One region of the Stenotrophomonas sp. YJH_SMC_106-19 genome, then DNA from elsewhere that is predicted to be linked to it. Evidence: predicted binding sites of a transcription regulator. Region 1 holds the regulator's gene; the other holds the start of a gene.
The links. Region 1 encodes FliA, which starts transcription of late flagellar genes. Its sites were predicted from a motif close to TAAAGTTTNNCNNNCNNNGGCCGATAA; they were not measured.
Positions count from the first base shown of each region.

Region 2: AC5P5M_RS02915 (methyl-accepting chemotaxis protein) is a predicted target of FliA. The motif match lies at 4,963-4,989, and genes of this name have one in related genera.

Region 1 is NZ_JCAFRQ010000010.1:27,615-35,185, reverse strand. It holds gene AC5P5M_RS18260 (ParA family protein) at 1-222, opposite strand, end outside; gene motD (flagellar motor protein MotD) at 227-1,240, opposite strand; gene AC5P5M_RS18250 (flagellar motor protein) at 1,242-1,982, opposite strand; gene AC5P5M_RS18245 (chemotaxis protein CheA) at 2,084-3,910, opposite strand; gene AC5P5M_RS18240 (protein phosphatase CheZ) at 3,913-4,518, opposite strand; gene cheY (chemotaxis response regulator CheY) at 4,518-4,910, opposite strand; gene AC5P5M_RS18230 (RNA polymerase sigma factor FliA) at 4,968-5,711, opposite strand; gene AC5P5M_RS18225 (MinD/ParA family ATP-binding protein) at 5,708-6,595, opposite strand; gene flhF (flagellar biosynthesis GTPase FlhF) at 6,582-7,571, opposite strand, start outside.
Region 2 is NZ_JCAFRQ010000001.1:633,337-640,907, forward strand. It holds gene AC5P5M_RS02895 (catalase) at 1-477, shown strand, start outside; gene AC5P5M_RS02900 (hypothetical protein) at 513-959, shown strand; gene AC5P5M_RS02905 (hypothetical protein) at 1,060-1,851, opposite strand; gene AC5P5M_RS02910 (hypothetical protein) at 1,960-2,751, shown strand; gene AC5P5M_RS02915 (methyl-accepting chemotaxis protein) at 2,807-4,933, opposite strand; gene AC5P5M_RS02920 (L,D-transpeptidase family protein) at 5,169-6,128, shown strand; gene AC5P5M_RS02925 (M23 family metallopeptidase) at 6,133-6,774, shown strand; partial or broken gene AC5P5M_RS02930 (hypothetical protein) at 6,878-7,143, opposite strand; gene AC5P5M_RS02935 (hypothetical protein) at 7,216-7,571, opposite strand, start outside.

The DNA.
Region 1 (7,571 bases):
GCAAAGGCTGGACAGCTCGGCTGGAGGTGCGCCGAACAGCTCAAGTACGCCGGTCGGTGGCGGGTCCACCGGCACGCCGAAGGCGCGGCTGAGCGAGGCGTGGGGATCAAGATCGATCAGCAGCACGCGATGGCCCTGCGTGGCCAGGTTGCGGCCGAGGGCCAGGGTGGTCGTCGTCTTGCCGACTCCGCCCTTCTGGTTGGCGACTGCCCAGATGCGCATGGGTTTACTCCTTCATTGCCGGGGGAGCGGCGGCGCCGACACGGCTGCCAGCCGGCACCGGTGGCAACTGCACCGGTGCGATGGGGGACGGGGAGGGCACTGTGGCGGGTGTTGCCGCAGGCCCGGCGGACGGGTCGGCCGCGCCGTTGGCGGCGTTCAGGCGCTGGCCCAGCGGGTCGACCGAGTGCGAGGTGTCGGCCAGGATGATGACCATCACCCTCCGGTTGCGGTTGCGACCCTGCGCACTGTCGTTGTCCTCGCGCGGGCGGAACTGGCCGTAGCCGACCATGGCCAGACGCGAAGGCTGCAGGCCCTGGTCGGCGAACAGGTGGACCACGCTGGCGGCCCGCGCGGCCGACAGTTCCCAGTTGGAGGGGAAGGTGGCGGTGGCGATCGGCACGTTGTCGGTGTGGCCTTCCACCCGCACGCTGTTGGGTACGTCGCGCAGCACACCGGCCAGGCTGGACAGCGTCCCGCGCGCGTGCACGTCCAGCGCCGCCGAGCCGGTCGGGAACAGGATGTCGCTGTTGATCTCCACTTCGATCCACAGCTCGGTGCGGCGCACGCTGATCATGCCGCGCTCGATCAGCGGCGACAGCGCGGCGGTCAACCGGTCGGCGATGCTGCTGAGCTGGCGCTCGGCACGGGCGATCTGCTGCTGGTCGTGCACCGAGACCGGCATGCGCATCTGCGAGGCCATGGCCGGCAGCAGGGTAGGGTCGTGCGAGGGTGCCGGTGCGGACGGGCCGATCTTGGTGCCGGACTTGATCACCGAAGGACTGTCCCAGCCGCCCCCCTGCACCTGCTTGTTGCCGACCTGCACCGGATTGATGGTGCGCGGCGCGCCACCAAAGGCATCGGTGAGCGCATCGGCCATGATCCGGTACTTGCCTTCGTTGATCGAGGAGATCGCATACATCACCACGAAGAAGGCCAGCAGCAGCGTCATCAGATCGGCATAGGGGATCGCCCATGCTTCATGGTTGGCGTGCTCTTCGTGGTGTCTGCGGCGGGCCATGTCAGTGCAGGAAGCCGGACAGGTTGGTTTCGATGTTCCGCGGGTTCTCACCCTGCGCGATCGAGATCAGGCCTTCGATGACCATCTCGCGGTCGCGGCTGTTGTGGGCGATCACTCCCTTCAGCTTGGCGGCGATCGGCAGGAACAGCAGGTTGGCCGACGCGATGCCGTAGATGGTGGCGGTGAAGGCGGCGGCGATGCCATGCCCCAGCTTGCTGGGGTCGGCCAGGTTCTTCATGACGGCGATCAGGCCCAGCACCGCACCGATGATGCCCAGCGTCGGCGCATAGATGCCCATGCCCTCGAAGACCTTGGCAGCGGCCTGGTCACGGTGTTCCTGGCTGCCCAGCTCGATCTCCAGCATGTGCCGGATCGATTCGGGCTCGACGCCGTCGACCAGCAGCTGCAGGCCTTTGCGCAGGAACGGATCCTGCTGCGCTTCCACCTGCGCTTCCAGGCCCAGCAGGCCCTGGCGGCGGGCGATGTTGCTCCACTCGACGATCTGCTGGATCAGCTCGCGACGATCGCTGTGCGGCGGGCGCACGACCCAGCGCACGATCCGGAAGGCATGCCTGAATACGGCGGGTGCGGTGTGCAGCAGGATCGCGGCGATGGTGCCGACGATGACGATCACGAACGCCGCAGGCGACCACAGGGACGCCAGTCCGGCGCCCTTGAGGATGCTGCCGCCGACCAGCGAGGCCAGGGCGAGAAAGAGTCCGATGAGGCTGAGTCTATCCATGGGTCCGGTATCGGCGTGTGTGAATGGGACTTGAGACACCGGTCGATCGCGTACAGACGGTAGTCACAGTTTCTGGTTCGCCAGGCATGGCCCGGCGAGCGTCATCGCAGGCCATCCACGTCGAGGATGAGGGCCATCCGGCCATCACCGATCAGCGTCGCACCGGCGTAGCCGCGCAGGCCGCGCAGGGCCTTCGGCAATGGCTTGATGACCACTTCCTCGCGCCCACGGACCTGGTCCACGACCAGGCCGAAGCGCGCCTCGCCGGCCTGCAGCACCACGATGGTGAGCAGCGCCGAGGCGGCCGGCGTCACATCCAGCCACTGGCGCAGATCGACCAGCGGCAGGGTGTGCGAGCGACGATCCAGCACCGCCCGGCCATCGAACCAGCCCAGCGAGGTGCGCGGTGCATGCAGCACTTCCATCACGCGCGCCAGCGGCAGCGCATAGACGTCCTCGCCGGCCTGCACCAGCAGGGTTGGCAGGATCGCCAGGGTCAGCGGCACGCGGATCAGGAAGCGGCTGCCCCGACCCAGTTCCGACTGGATCTGGATCTGCCCACTGAGCTCGCGGATGCGCGACTGCACCACATCCATGCCGACGCCGCGGCCGGAGATGTCGGTCACCTGCTGCTTGGTGGAGAAGCCGGGCAGGAACACCAGGTGCAGGCATTCCTCGCTGCTCAGCCGGGCCGCCGCCTCCGGGTCGATCAAGCCCTTTTCGCGTGCTTTCGCGCGCAGTTTTTCCGGATCGATGCCGGCGCCATCGTCCTGCACCTCGATGCTGACGTAGTCGCCTTCCTGCTGGGCCGACAGACGCACGTGGCCCATGCGTGGTTTGCCCTGTGCTTCGCGCAGATCGGGCATCTCCACACCATGGTCGATGGCGTTGCGGACCAGGTGCACCAGCGGGTCGGCCAGGGCCTCGACCAGGTTGCGGTCAAGCTCGGTTTCGGCGCCGACCAGCTCCAGGTCCACTTCCTTCTTCAGCGAGCGGGCAACATCGCGGGCGACCTTGGGGAAGCGCGAGAACACCTTGCCGACCGGTTGCATGCGCGTGCGCATCACTGCCGACTGCAGGCGCGCGGTGGCGATGTCAAGGGTCGACACGGCGCGGTCCAGTTCCTCGTCGCGCAGGCGCGCACGCAGGGTCTTGAGCCGGTTGCGCGACAGCACCAGCTCGCCGATCAGGTTGACGATCGCATCCAGCCGCTTGGTATCCACGCGCACGGTGTGCTCGGCCTCGGCCACCGGCTTGTTGGCCGCGGGCTTGACCGCGGCGGCCGCGGGGCGCGGTGCGGGCAGTGCAGGCGCCGGCGGGGCAGTCACGGGTTTCGCGCCCGGGGCGGCGCCGCCGTGCAGCTGGTCAAGCAGGGCTTCGAACTCATCCTCGCTGATCAGGCCATCGTCGGCCTTGGCCGGCGTCGCCACCGCGGTGGGGGCGTTGCTGCCGTGCAGCTGATCGAGCAGGGCCTCGAACTCGTCGTCGGTGATCAGGTCACCGGCAGCGGGCGCGGCTGCTGTGGGGGCGACAGCAGCCGGCGCAGCAGTGCCGTGCACGTCGAACTGGGCGATCAGGTCCGGCGGGGCATAGCCGGGTTCGTTGCCGGAAGACACGGCATCCAGCATCGATTGCAGGTAGTCCAGTGATTGCTGTGCGGCATCGAAGTGATGCGGCTGCAGCACCGCTTGGCCAGCGCGGGCGGCGCCCAGTGCCTCTTCGGCGGCATGGCACAGCTCGACCATGGCGGTGATGCCGAGGAAGCCGGCGCCGCCCTTGAGCGTGTGATAGCCACGGAACACGGCGTTGAGCTGGTCGGCGTCCTGCGGCGCCTGTTCCAGCGACACCAGCTGTTCGCCGAGGCGATCCAGGATTTCCTGTGCCTCGATGATGAAATCGGCGGTGATGTCGTCGGATACCGCGCTCATGCTTACAGTCCCAGGTCCGACAACAGGTCGTCGGCGTCGTTCTGAGAGACCGCGTGGCGGTCCAGTCCCTTCAGTGCCGGTCCGGCCAGCGCCGGATCGGTGCGATGCTGCTCCGGTGGCAGGCCCAGCGCGCCAAAGCCTTCGTGCACGCGGCGGACGATGCCGACCACGCGACGGATGATCTGTCCGGTCAGGTCCTGATAGCTCTGGGTCAGGGCAATCTCGGTCAGGTTGTGGCGGATGCGTTCCAGCTGCGCATCCTGCCCCGGCTGGAGGCCTTCGGCGCGCAGCTGTTCGGTGAGGCTGCGGCACTCTTCGGCCAGGTCCAGGGTGCGGTGCGTGGCCTGTTCGGTCATCGCCACCACATGGTCCAGGCGCGCGCAGGCGTCGTCCAGCTCGCCCGCCTCGCTGGGGACGGTCGGCAGTTCGCCCAGGGCCTGGCCCAGTTCGCGGGCCAGCCGTGACAGGCCGCTCATCATCGGCTGCGTGCGTGCGGCCACCAGGGCGTCGATGCGCTGGCGCCAGGCGCTCTCGTCGCCGGATTCGAGCGCGTCGAGGGCTTCCTGCAGGCGCAGGGCGAGAGCGTTCTTGTCGACCGTGGCGTCCATCAGGCGCTGGCCGCCAGGCGTTCGAAGATCTTGCCCAGTTTCTCTTCCAGCGTCTGCGCGGTGAACGGCTTGATGATGTAGCCGTTCACGCCGCTCTGCGCCGCTTCGATGATCTGCTCGCGCTTGGCCTCGGCGGTGACCATCAGCACCGGCAGGGTCTTGAGCTTGGCATCGGCGCGGATCGCCTTGAGCAGTTCGATGCCGGTCATCACCGGCATGTTCCAGTCGGTGACCACGAAGTCGAACGGTTGGCTCTGCAGCATCGACAGCGCAGCATGCCCGTCCTCGGCTTCGGCGGTGTTGGTGAAGCCCAGATCGCCCAGCAGATTCTTGACGATGCGACGCATGGTCGAGAAGTCGTCGACGATCAGGATGCGCATGTTCTTGTTCAAATCGGAGTTCCTTTGTTGTTCAGTCGCCCGCGGTGGCCGTGGCCGCCGCAGGCATGTTCATTCTTCAAGCCCGGCATCCGCGGCCTCGAAGATCTTCAGCCGGCCGCGCAGGCGCAGCACGGCCTGGCCGTGGATCTGGCAGACGCGCGATTCGCTCACGCCGAGCACCGCGCCGATCTCCTTCAGGTTCAGCTCCTGCTCGTAGTACAGCGAGAGCACCAGCTGTTCGCGTTCGGGCAGATGGCCGATGGCCTTGCCCAGTTCGCGGCCGAACTCGCCACGTTCCAGGACCTGCTGCGGTGTCGGTCCGCCCTGGGCGACGGTGTCCAGTTCGCCCTGGTCTTCGATGCGCGATTCCAGGCTCAGCACCTGGCCGCGCGAGGCGTCCTCCATCAGCCGCAGGTATTCGGGCAGTGGCATGTCCATGGCCGCCGCCACCTCGGTGGCACTGGCTGCACGGCCCGTGGTCTGCTCCAGGCGGCGGATGGTGGCGGCCGCATCGCGGGCGCGCCGATGCACCGAGCGCGGTACCCAGTCGCCGCGGCGGATCTCGTCGATCATCGAGCCGCGGATGCGGATCGAGGCATAGGTCTCGAACGAGGCACCCTGGTCGGCGTCGTAGCTGCGCGAGGCTTCGATCAGGCCCATCATGCCGGCCTGGATCAGGTCGTCCACTTCGACGCTGGCCGGCAGGCGTGCGGCCAGGTGATGGGCGATGCGCCGCACCAGGTCCGAGTGCTGGGCGATGACCTCGGTCGCCGCCGAGCGCTGGACTTCCCTGTACTGGGCCGCGCCTTTCATGCTGCCACCCCGCGTTGCTTGAGGATGCGCTCGAGGAAGAATTCAACGCCACCGCGTGGCTCGGTGGGGGCCTGCCAGCGGGCGGTGCGACGGGCGATCTCGGTGATCGCCAGCGCCGCCGGGCTGGATGGATAGGCCTTCACCACCGGCTGCTGGCGCTGCACCGACAGGCGCAGCCAGTCATCCTGCGGCACGCAGCCCAGGTAGTTCAGCGAGACATCGGCAAGGAACTTCTCGCAGACCCGGGTCAGCTTTTCATACAGCACGCGGCCCTCGTTGGGGTCGCGCACCATGTTGGCCACCACCTGGATGCGGTCCACGCCGCGCTCGCGCGACAGCACCTTGATCAGTGCGTAGGCGTCTGTGATCGAGGCCGGTTCGTCGCAGACCACGACAACCGTGTCCTGTGCGGCCTGGCAGAAGGTCAGCACGCCGTCGGTGATGCCGGCGGCGGTGTCCACCACCATGATGTCCAGCTCGCGTTCCAGTTCGGAGAACACGTTCACCAGGCCGATGTGCTCGGCCGGGGCCAGCTCGGCCATGTGCCGCCGACCGGACGCGGCCGGCACCACCAGCACGCCGTTCGGACCTTCGACGATCACGTCTTCCAGCGAGCAGCGGCCGGCGACCAGATCCGCCAGGGTGTGGGTGGGATTCAGCCCCAGGATCACGTCGATGTTGGCCAGACCCAGGTCGGCGTCGAGCAGCAGCGTGCGCTTGCCCATGCCGGCCAGCGCCACGGCCAGGTTGGCCGAGACGTTGGTCTTGCCGACGCCGCCCTTGCCGCCGGTCACGGCGATGGTGCGCACAGGGCCGAGCGGCTCGCTGCGGGTGGCCGACAGCGGGAAGGTCTTGGTCAGCTTGGCGTACTCACGCGACGGCATGGTTCAACTCCGGGTTGCAGGGCATATCGGCCGCTCGGCGCAAATCTTCAAGGCGAAGTACAAGATTGGCCGCGCTGGCCCGGTGCAGGTCGTCCGGAACGTCCTGGCCATCGGTCACCCAGGTGATCGGCAGCGCGTGGTCTACCGCCACTGACAGGGCGTTGCCGAAGCGGCCGGTCTCATCCAGCTTGCTCAGCACCAGGCCCTGCAGGTTGGCCGCGCCGAAGCGGCGCACCACCTCGTCCATGTCGCCAAAGCTGGTATTGGCCGGCAGCACCAGCAGAGTGCGGACCTGGCGGGCGGCACGCAGCCACTGCAGCTGCGCGGCCAGGGCGCGGTCACGCGGGCCCAGGCCGGCGGTATCGATCAGCACCAGCTTGTAGTCCTTCAGCCGCTCCAGCAGCTGGTCCAGGTCGGTACCGCTGTTGGCTTCATGCACCGCGATGCCGAGCTGGCGGCCATAGCCGTACAGCTGCTCGCGGGCACCGATGCGCAGTGTGTCGGTGGTGACCAGGGCCACATCGCGCGGCGCGTGCTTCTCGGCGAAGCGCGAGGCGAGCTTGGCGATGGTGGTGGTCTTGCCGGCCCCGGTTGGACCGACCAGAGCGATCACGCCGCCTTCTTCCAGCGGATCGACCGGCGCGATCGGCAGCCTGCGCGAGATCAGGCCCAGCATCAGCCCGCGGCCCCGGTGGGCTTCGGTTTCCAGCGGTATCTGCATGACCACATCGCGGGCCAGCCCGGCATCGAATCCGTACTCGTCCATCAGGTCCAGGGCGGTCGCCCGCACCGGGCAGCCGCGCAGGCGCTCGTCGGTGAAGCGGTTCATCTCGCGCTCGATGACCTGGCGCATGCCGGCCACTTCGTGGCGCAGCTGGCGGATCTCGGCATCGTCCTGTGCAACCACCGTCAGTACCGGCGCCGGGGCAAGGAGCGGCGCCGGGGCCGGCGCGGTCTCCGCTTCAGCGGCAGCGGC
Region 2 (7,571 bases), on a different contig from region 1:
CGCGTGATTGGCCGCAACAAACCCACCCTGCAAGGGCGCTGCATCGGCATCCTGTTTGATGAAGGCTCCGATGCCGGTGTCATCAGCAGCCTGCGCAAGGCCGCCGAGAAGGCCGGCGCCGCGGTGAAGCTGGTGGCTCCCAAGGTGGGCGGCGCCACCCTGAGCAACGGCAAGCTGCAAGCGGCCGACGGGCAACTGGCGGGGACTCCATCGGCGGTGTTCGATGCGGTCGCGATCGTGCTCAGCGAGGAGGCCGGCAAGCGGCTGTCCAGCGACAGTGCGGGGCTGGAATTTGCCAGCACCGCGTGGGCACACCTGAAGGCCATCGGCAGCGATGAAGGAGGCCGGGTGCTGCTCAAGGCGGCGCGCGTGGGCAAGGATGCAGGCATCGTCGACGCGGGCGATGCCGGCGCTTTCCTCGCCGTCGCCGCCACCCGCCAGTGGGCCCGCGAACCGAAGCTGCGGCAACTGGCCTGACGGCCTCACCCCCATCGCCTGCAAGGAGACGTGTCATGCCCCGTGGAGACAAATCCGCCTATACCGACAAGCAGAAGCGCCAGGCTGAACACATCGAGGAAAGCGAGCGCGAGCGTGGCGCCAGTGAAAGCACCGCCGAACGCATCGCGTGGGCCACCGTGAACAAGCAGGATGGCGGAGGCAAGCGCAGTGGCAGTGCCCGCAAGGGCGCCAAGAAGACTGCGAAGAAAACTGCGAAGAAAACTGCGAAGAAGGCGGCGAAGAAGGCACCGGCAAAGAAGGCCGCAACGAAGAGCACTGCGGGAAAAGCACCGGCGAAGAAGGCCGCAAAGAAGACTGCCTCGAAGAAAGCGCCCGCGAAGAAGTCCACCGCCAGCACGCGCAGTGCAGCCGCAAAGAAGGCAGCGGCAACCCGGGCGGCAAAGAAGGCGGCACGCTCGACCGCCGCGAAGAAGGCGGCGCGCACCCGCGCAGGCGGTTGAGATGCACCCGGCAGCGCAGCGGGCACACGATGCCTGCGGCCCTGCACGGTGACGTGGCGCACGCCGGGCAGCATCAGCACCCGGCGGCGCCACGGCTCAGTCAATCGCCGGCCCGGCCCTTGGGCGCGGGTGCCGCCACGGCCACCGCCTGCAGCTTGCGCACCGCAGCGATCGGAATCGCTTCGGCCCGTCGCTGCTGCGGCCACCAGACGAACAGGAATGCGCTGCTGGAGCCCAGCAGGCGCGCGGTGCCGGGCAAGGGCGCCGCGTCGCCGTTCAACTGCAGGCGGATCACTTCCCCACGTCCCTCGTTGCGGATCTGCTGCCCCCGCACCTGCACGTAGTTGGCCGCGCCGATGGCCATGAACGCAGCCACGGCCAGGGTCATCGCCGTCAGCGGCCGCAGCCCTACGCCCTCCCAGCTGGTCAGTACCGAGCGCATGAGCACCGCCCGCCATGCCCAGTTGCGTGCGCGCAGTTGCTCGAGCTTGGCCGCATTGCGCATCCGCAGCGTTTCCGGCCAGCTCACCAGCAGCACCAGCAGCACGCCCGCAGCCAGCAGCAGTGCATAGGCCGGGTCACGGATGCCGGCCACCAGGAAATCGCTGGGCTGCAGGTAATCCAGAATCGACAGCTCGAATCCCCGGTAGAACCAGAAGCTGCACCACAGCCCCAGCAGCGACACCAGCAGATAGGCAGTGGTGAACAGCAGTGCCGGCTCACGGCGCATGCGGGACAGCGCCTGCATCACCGCCGAGTCATCATCGCCACGGGTCAGCGGCAGCATCGACCAGTCGGTCGCTGCTTCCGGCTCCGGTGGCGCCGCAGCCACCTCGATGCCCTGCACCCGCGGCACATCGCCATAGGTCCCTTCCGGTTCCCTGTTTTCCATGCCCGCTCCCCTTTTCAGCGAGCATCGCCGAAAAAGGTGGCGCGCGGTAGACCACCGGCCTGCGGCATACTCCACGGTGCCGCAGGGCGCAGAGCGGAGGAAAGGGCCATGAAACGATGGACTGGCATGTTGGGGCTGCTGGCGTGGCTCTGCGCCGCGTCACCGGCCGTTTCCGGCAATGCGCGGACTCCCGCCGCGCCAGCGGACGATGTGGGTACCGCGCAGGCCGTCGCACAGGCTGAAGCGCGTGGCCGGCAGATGTTCGAGCACGACCTGGCGGCCGAGCGCGCAACCGACGCCCTGCTCGAACAGGGCATGCGCGGCGACACCCGGGTAAGGGGCTGGATAACCGAACAGCGCGGCAGCCACTACGAAGTCAGCATGATCGGCGACGGCGCAGTGGTCCTGTATAGGGCCGCCACCGACGCGCAGGGAAGGATGACCGGCGCAACCGAGACTCTGGATGTTCCAGCGGCGCCAACGACCTACCAAGCCGGCGCTGCCGCCGCACGCGCGCTGGCGTTGAACAGCGCCTTCGACGCCTGCGCGCAGACCTACAACAGCGTGGTTCTTCCGGCGCCCGGTACGGCCGCCGATGCGTGGACGGTCTACCTGCTGCCCGCCACCACCGATCCTGCCGTAGTTCCGCTGGGCGGCACGCATCGTCTCGACATCGCCCACGGCCGGATCGTCTCCCGCCGCGCCTTCACCCACAGCTGCATCCAGCTGAAGCGTGCGCCACCCGGTGCGGCGATGTTCATCACCCATCTGCAGGACCCGACACCGACCGAGATCCATGTGTTCTGGAGCCTGTGGGCCCGCTCGCCGCTGTACGTCTCCACGGGTAAGGACGTGATCTGGAAGATCGAGGACGGCCGCATCCGCCGCATGCAGGACTGACCGGCCACCACGCGCGAACACGTGGCGGCCCGTACCTTCAGGCGGCTGCCGACGGTCAGGCCGCGCGTGCTGCCACCGTGCGGACTGCACCGCTCTGCTCGATATGGAACACCGCGACCGACGCGGTCAGCGCATTGGCCTGCTCTTCCAGCGCGCGGCTGGCGGCAGTGGCTTCTTCCACCAGTGCGGCATTCTGCTGGGTCACCTGATCCATCTGCACCACCACCTGATTGACCTGTTCGATGCCGGCCGCCTGTTCCTTGCTCGCCGCAGCGATGTCACTCATCAGCTGGTTGGTGCGTGCGCTGGCCTGTGCCAAGCGGGCAATGGCTGCTTCCGACTCGACCGTAACCGCCAGACCGCTCTGCACCTTGCCTGCCGCCTCTTCGATGAGTTCCTTGATCTCCTTGGCGGCGATGCCCGCACGCTGCGCCAGCGTGCGCACTTCACTGGCGACCACGGCAAAGCCGCGGCCCTGCTCACCCGCGCGGGCAGCTTCCACCGCAGCGTTCAAGGCCAGGATGTTGGTCTGGAAGGCGATGCCATCGATGACCGTGGAGATTTCCGAGATGCGCGCCGAGGACTGATCGATCTCTCCCATCACAGATGCCATCTGTGCCATTGCCTGTTCGGTGGCCCGCACCGCCGCGCCGGCAGCGTGTGCCTCGCTGTCGGCCTGGCGGGCCAGCTCGGCATTCTGGCGGACGGTCGAGGTCAGTTCTTCCATCGATGCCGCCGCTTCTTCCAGGTTGGCGGCCTGCTGTTCGGTACGGCGCGACAGGTCGCTGTTGCCGGCAGCGAGCTCCTGCGCGGCATTGTTGATGCTGTCGGCGGCGTCCTGGATGCCGCGCACGATGCCGGTCAGCTGGGCCGTGGTGGTGTTGGCATCGTCGCGCATGCGGGCGAACACGCCGTCGTAGTGACCGTCCATGCGCGCAGTGAGGTCGCCCCCGGAGACCGCGCGCAGCACATCGGAGACGTCGGCGATGCTGGCCTGCGAACTGGCCATCATGCCGTTGAGCTGCTCGACCATCGCCCTGAACTGATACTGGAACGCACTGGCGTCCCCACGCACGCTGAAATCTCCGGCGCGCGCCGCGCGGACCAGGTCGTCAATCTGGGTGTTGACTGCCAGCAGGCTCTGTTTCACTGCGGCCAGCGTGCGGGTCAGCGTACCCTTCTCGCCGGGATAGTCCGGAAGGTCGCGGCTGAGGTCGCCGATGGCATAGCGCTGCATGACCTCGGCCATCAGCAGTTCCACCTGCACGTGTGATTCCACCAGGCTGTTGGTGGCCTGCACCATGCGCCCGAAATCGCCCGGAAACGCGCTGGCGTCCATGCGGTAGCGGATCGCACCCGCCTCGTGCTGCTCGGCCATGTGCATCTGCGCCCCGATGGCGGCCTGCACGCTCTGCCGCACGCTGGCCATCGCCTCGCCCAGCCGGGTCAGCTCGTCACGGCCGCCGAGGCGGAATTCCTGGTCCAGCTGGCCCTTGGACAGGCGCTCGGCCAGGTTCACCGCGCGTGCCAGCGGACCGGTCAGGCTGCGACCGATCATCACCGAGGCGGCAATGCCGACCAGCAGGGCCACGCCTCCCAGCACCAGCAACTGCAGCAGACTGCGTTCACCCAGGCGGATCGCCTCGGCGGCGGCCTCGCGGCTTTCCTTCTCTTCGAAGTCGACTCCCTCGGACAACGCCTTGTTCCAGCCGTTGGCCGCGTCCTGCACCGGCCCCAGGGTCAGTGCCACGGCAGCGGGGTAGTCGCCCTGCTCCATCAGTTCGCTGGTCTGCTTGTTGAGCGGGCGCGCAAGGGCGCGCTTGGCCGCGATGGTTTCAGCGATGGCCTTGCCCTCTGCATCGCCCGGCAGGGCCTGATAGGCGGACCAATCCGCCTCGTAGCGCTTGACCAGGTCGGCAATGCGCTTCTCGTCGCTGCCGCGCTCTTCGCCCTGGCGGATCAGCATTTCGCGGCGCACTACCATCATCTGGTTGTTGGCATCGAGCATCTGCGACAGCAGGCGTACCTTGGCCACACTGACGTCGACCACCTGCTGCATCGCGCGCTTCTGCACGACACTGGCGGTGGCGCCGGTGGCCACCACGGCAGCGACCAGCAGCAGCAACAGGCCAAAGCCCAGCCCAAGACGCCAGGCAACCCTGACATTCCTCAAGTAATCCATGGGTACATCCAAAACGGGGGGATGCGCCCGTATCGGCCGCGCCACCGGCAATCTTGATCGGCAACAAACACGGGCGTCGGCAGCCGTTCACCTTGGTGAGGCCCCGCCCCGTACTTCTGCGACAAGGGCCTGAGCCACGCCGGGGCTGCCCTGCTCATGCCGGCATCAGGTTGCTTTCACGGAGGCTGCGCAGCCTCTGCGGGCAGGGTGGAGCTGCCATCTGCCGGAGATCTTCATGCCCGTGTACCGCCCCGCCCTGCTCGCCCTGTCCTTGCTGGTGTCGCCCGCCTTCGCGCAGGTACCGCCGCCGGCCCAGCTGCCGGAGCCCATTGCCGAGCAGGCCGGACCCGATACAGCAGCCCGCTCGCCGCTGCACGCCCAAGTGTTGCTGGATCGCGCCAATTTCTCCCCGGGCGAGATCGACGGTGAAGTCGGCAGCAACCAGCATCGGGCCGTGGCCGGCTTCCAGGCGGCACACGGCCTGACGGTGAGCGGAGAGCTGGACGACAGCACCTGGGAGGCTCTCCAGGCCGAGACGATCGCGCCGCTGGCCAACTACACGCTGACGGCCGAGGATGTTGCCGGTCCGTTCCAGTCCATTCCCAAGAAACCCGCCGCACAGGCAAAGCTGAAGTCGCTGGGTTACAGCAGCGTCGAGGAAGCGCTCGGTGAACGCTTCCACGCGTCCCCTGCCCTTCTGAAGTTGCTCAACCCCGGCGTCGATCTGGCCAAGGCCGGCAGCCGTATCCAGGTGCCCAACATCGCCCCCGCGGCATTGCCGAAGGCGGCGAAGATCGTGGTCGACAAGTCCGATTCCACTCTTCAGTTGCTGGATGCGCAGGGCAAGGTGATCGCACAGGTGCCGGTTTCGTCCGGCAGCCAGCACGATCCGCTGCCGATCGGTGAATGGAAGATTCTCGGCGTCCATCGCGACCCGCCGTTCCACTACAACCCCAAGCTGTTCTGGGATGCGCGCAAAGGCGAGAAGAAGGCCACGCTGCCGCCCGGTCCGAACAATCCGGTCGGCCGGGTCTGGATCGATCTGTCCAAACCCCACTATGGCCTGCACGGAACGCCGGTACCCGGGCATGTCGGCAAGACCGAATCGCATGGCTGCGTGCGCATGACCAACTGGGATGCACTGCGCGTGGCCGATGCGGTGGATACCTCTGTCCCCGTGGTGATGCAGGAGTGAACCGATGCGACTTTCGCAGTTGATCGTGCTGGGCGTGCTGGTAGGTGTGGGAATGGGCTGGTGGCTGCGCCGCGATGCGGGTGAGCCAGTAGCGGTTGCCCGGCCTGCAGCACCACCTGCGGTGGCTGCGGGGCCGGAGGTTGCGGCTGCGACGCCGCGTGTGGGCGCTGCGGCTCCCACGGCGGTGCCGCCGTCCAGCGCCACCGATGCGCCAAGCGGCCTGCTGCTGCCGGTGCAGGGCGTACTGCCTTCGCAGCTGCGCGATACCTTCACCGATGCCCGCAGCGAAGGGCGCGTGCATGATGCAATCGACATCATGGCCGACGCAGGAACTCCGGTGCTGGCAGTGGCCGATGGGACGGTGGAAAAGCTGTTCGACAGCAAGCGTGGGGGGCTGACGATCTACCAGTTCGAGCCGAGCGGGCACTGGTGCTACTACTATGCCCACCTGCAACGCTATGCCGATGGCCTGGCCGAAAAGCAGGTGATCAAGCGTGGCGAGGTGATTGGCTACCTAGGCAGCACCGGCAACGCCAGCGCCGAGGCCCCACACCTGCATTTCGAAGTGCACGTGCTGGGGCCGGAGAAGCAGTGGTGGAAGGGGGAATCGATCAATCCGTACCCGCTGTTGCAGGCGGGAGGGTAGCGCGTCTGCCGCGTGGCAGAGCCAGTCGCAGTGATGCCCGATTTGGGCACGATCCTACCCGTATTGGGTATCTGACAAGTACCCCGCCGGGCATGGCCCGGCGCTACCGGCGTCGCCACCGCCGCAGCGCGATGCTGGCGGTTGCCAGCCCGCCACCGGCAATCAGTAACAGCAGTGCCAGGGGCTGCCAGAAGAAGAACGGCCACAGACCTCCAGCACGGTCAGCCGCAGCCAGGAACCCCCGCGCGGACGTGCGTCGCCGCGCCCATAGCCGAAGTACGAGGCGGCAATTCCAGCGGACTCAACCGATTCCAGTGCGCGGGTGATGCCGGAGCCCGGCACGTCCGAACGCGCGCCAGCACGGAAGTCAGTCTGAAGCGCGTGAACCCACCCGATACCTCGCCAGATGGCGAGGCTAGGCATCGCACATGCGGAAGGGCGTCAGGCCGGCCTGACTTCTCTGCAGACCGGCTCGGCAAGTTCGCGGCAGGCGAAGAACAGCTCTTCCACCCCACCTTCGTCCAGGTGCCTGCGCGGCGTCGCCGTGGTGGCGCAACGGTTGGCCGCATGCAGCATCTCCACCGCGGTGAGGATGCCCACGGCCGCACGGTCGATCCGCGCCAAGGACTGACGTCGTCCGTCGGACAGGTTCTCCTCCGGCCACAACACGCCATCGGAGCCCTCGCCATCACGGATGCGGGTGAGGCAGCCCTGGAACGTGCTGAGATCGTCGGCGGGATTGGCGTCGTCGTTGATGGGCTCAACAACATGGAACGGCGGGGTCTTGCGAGCGGTCA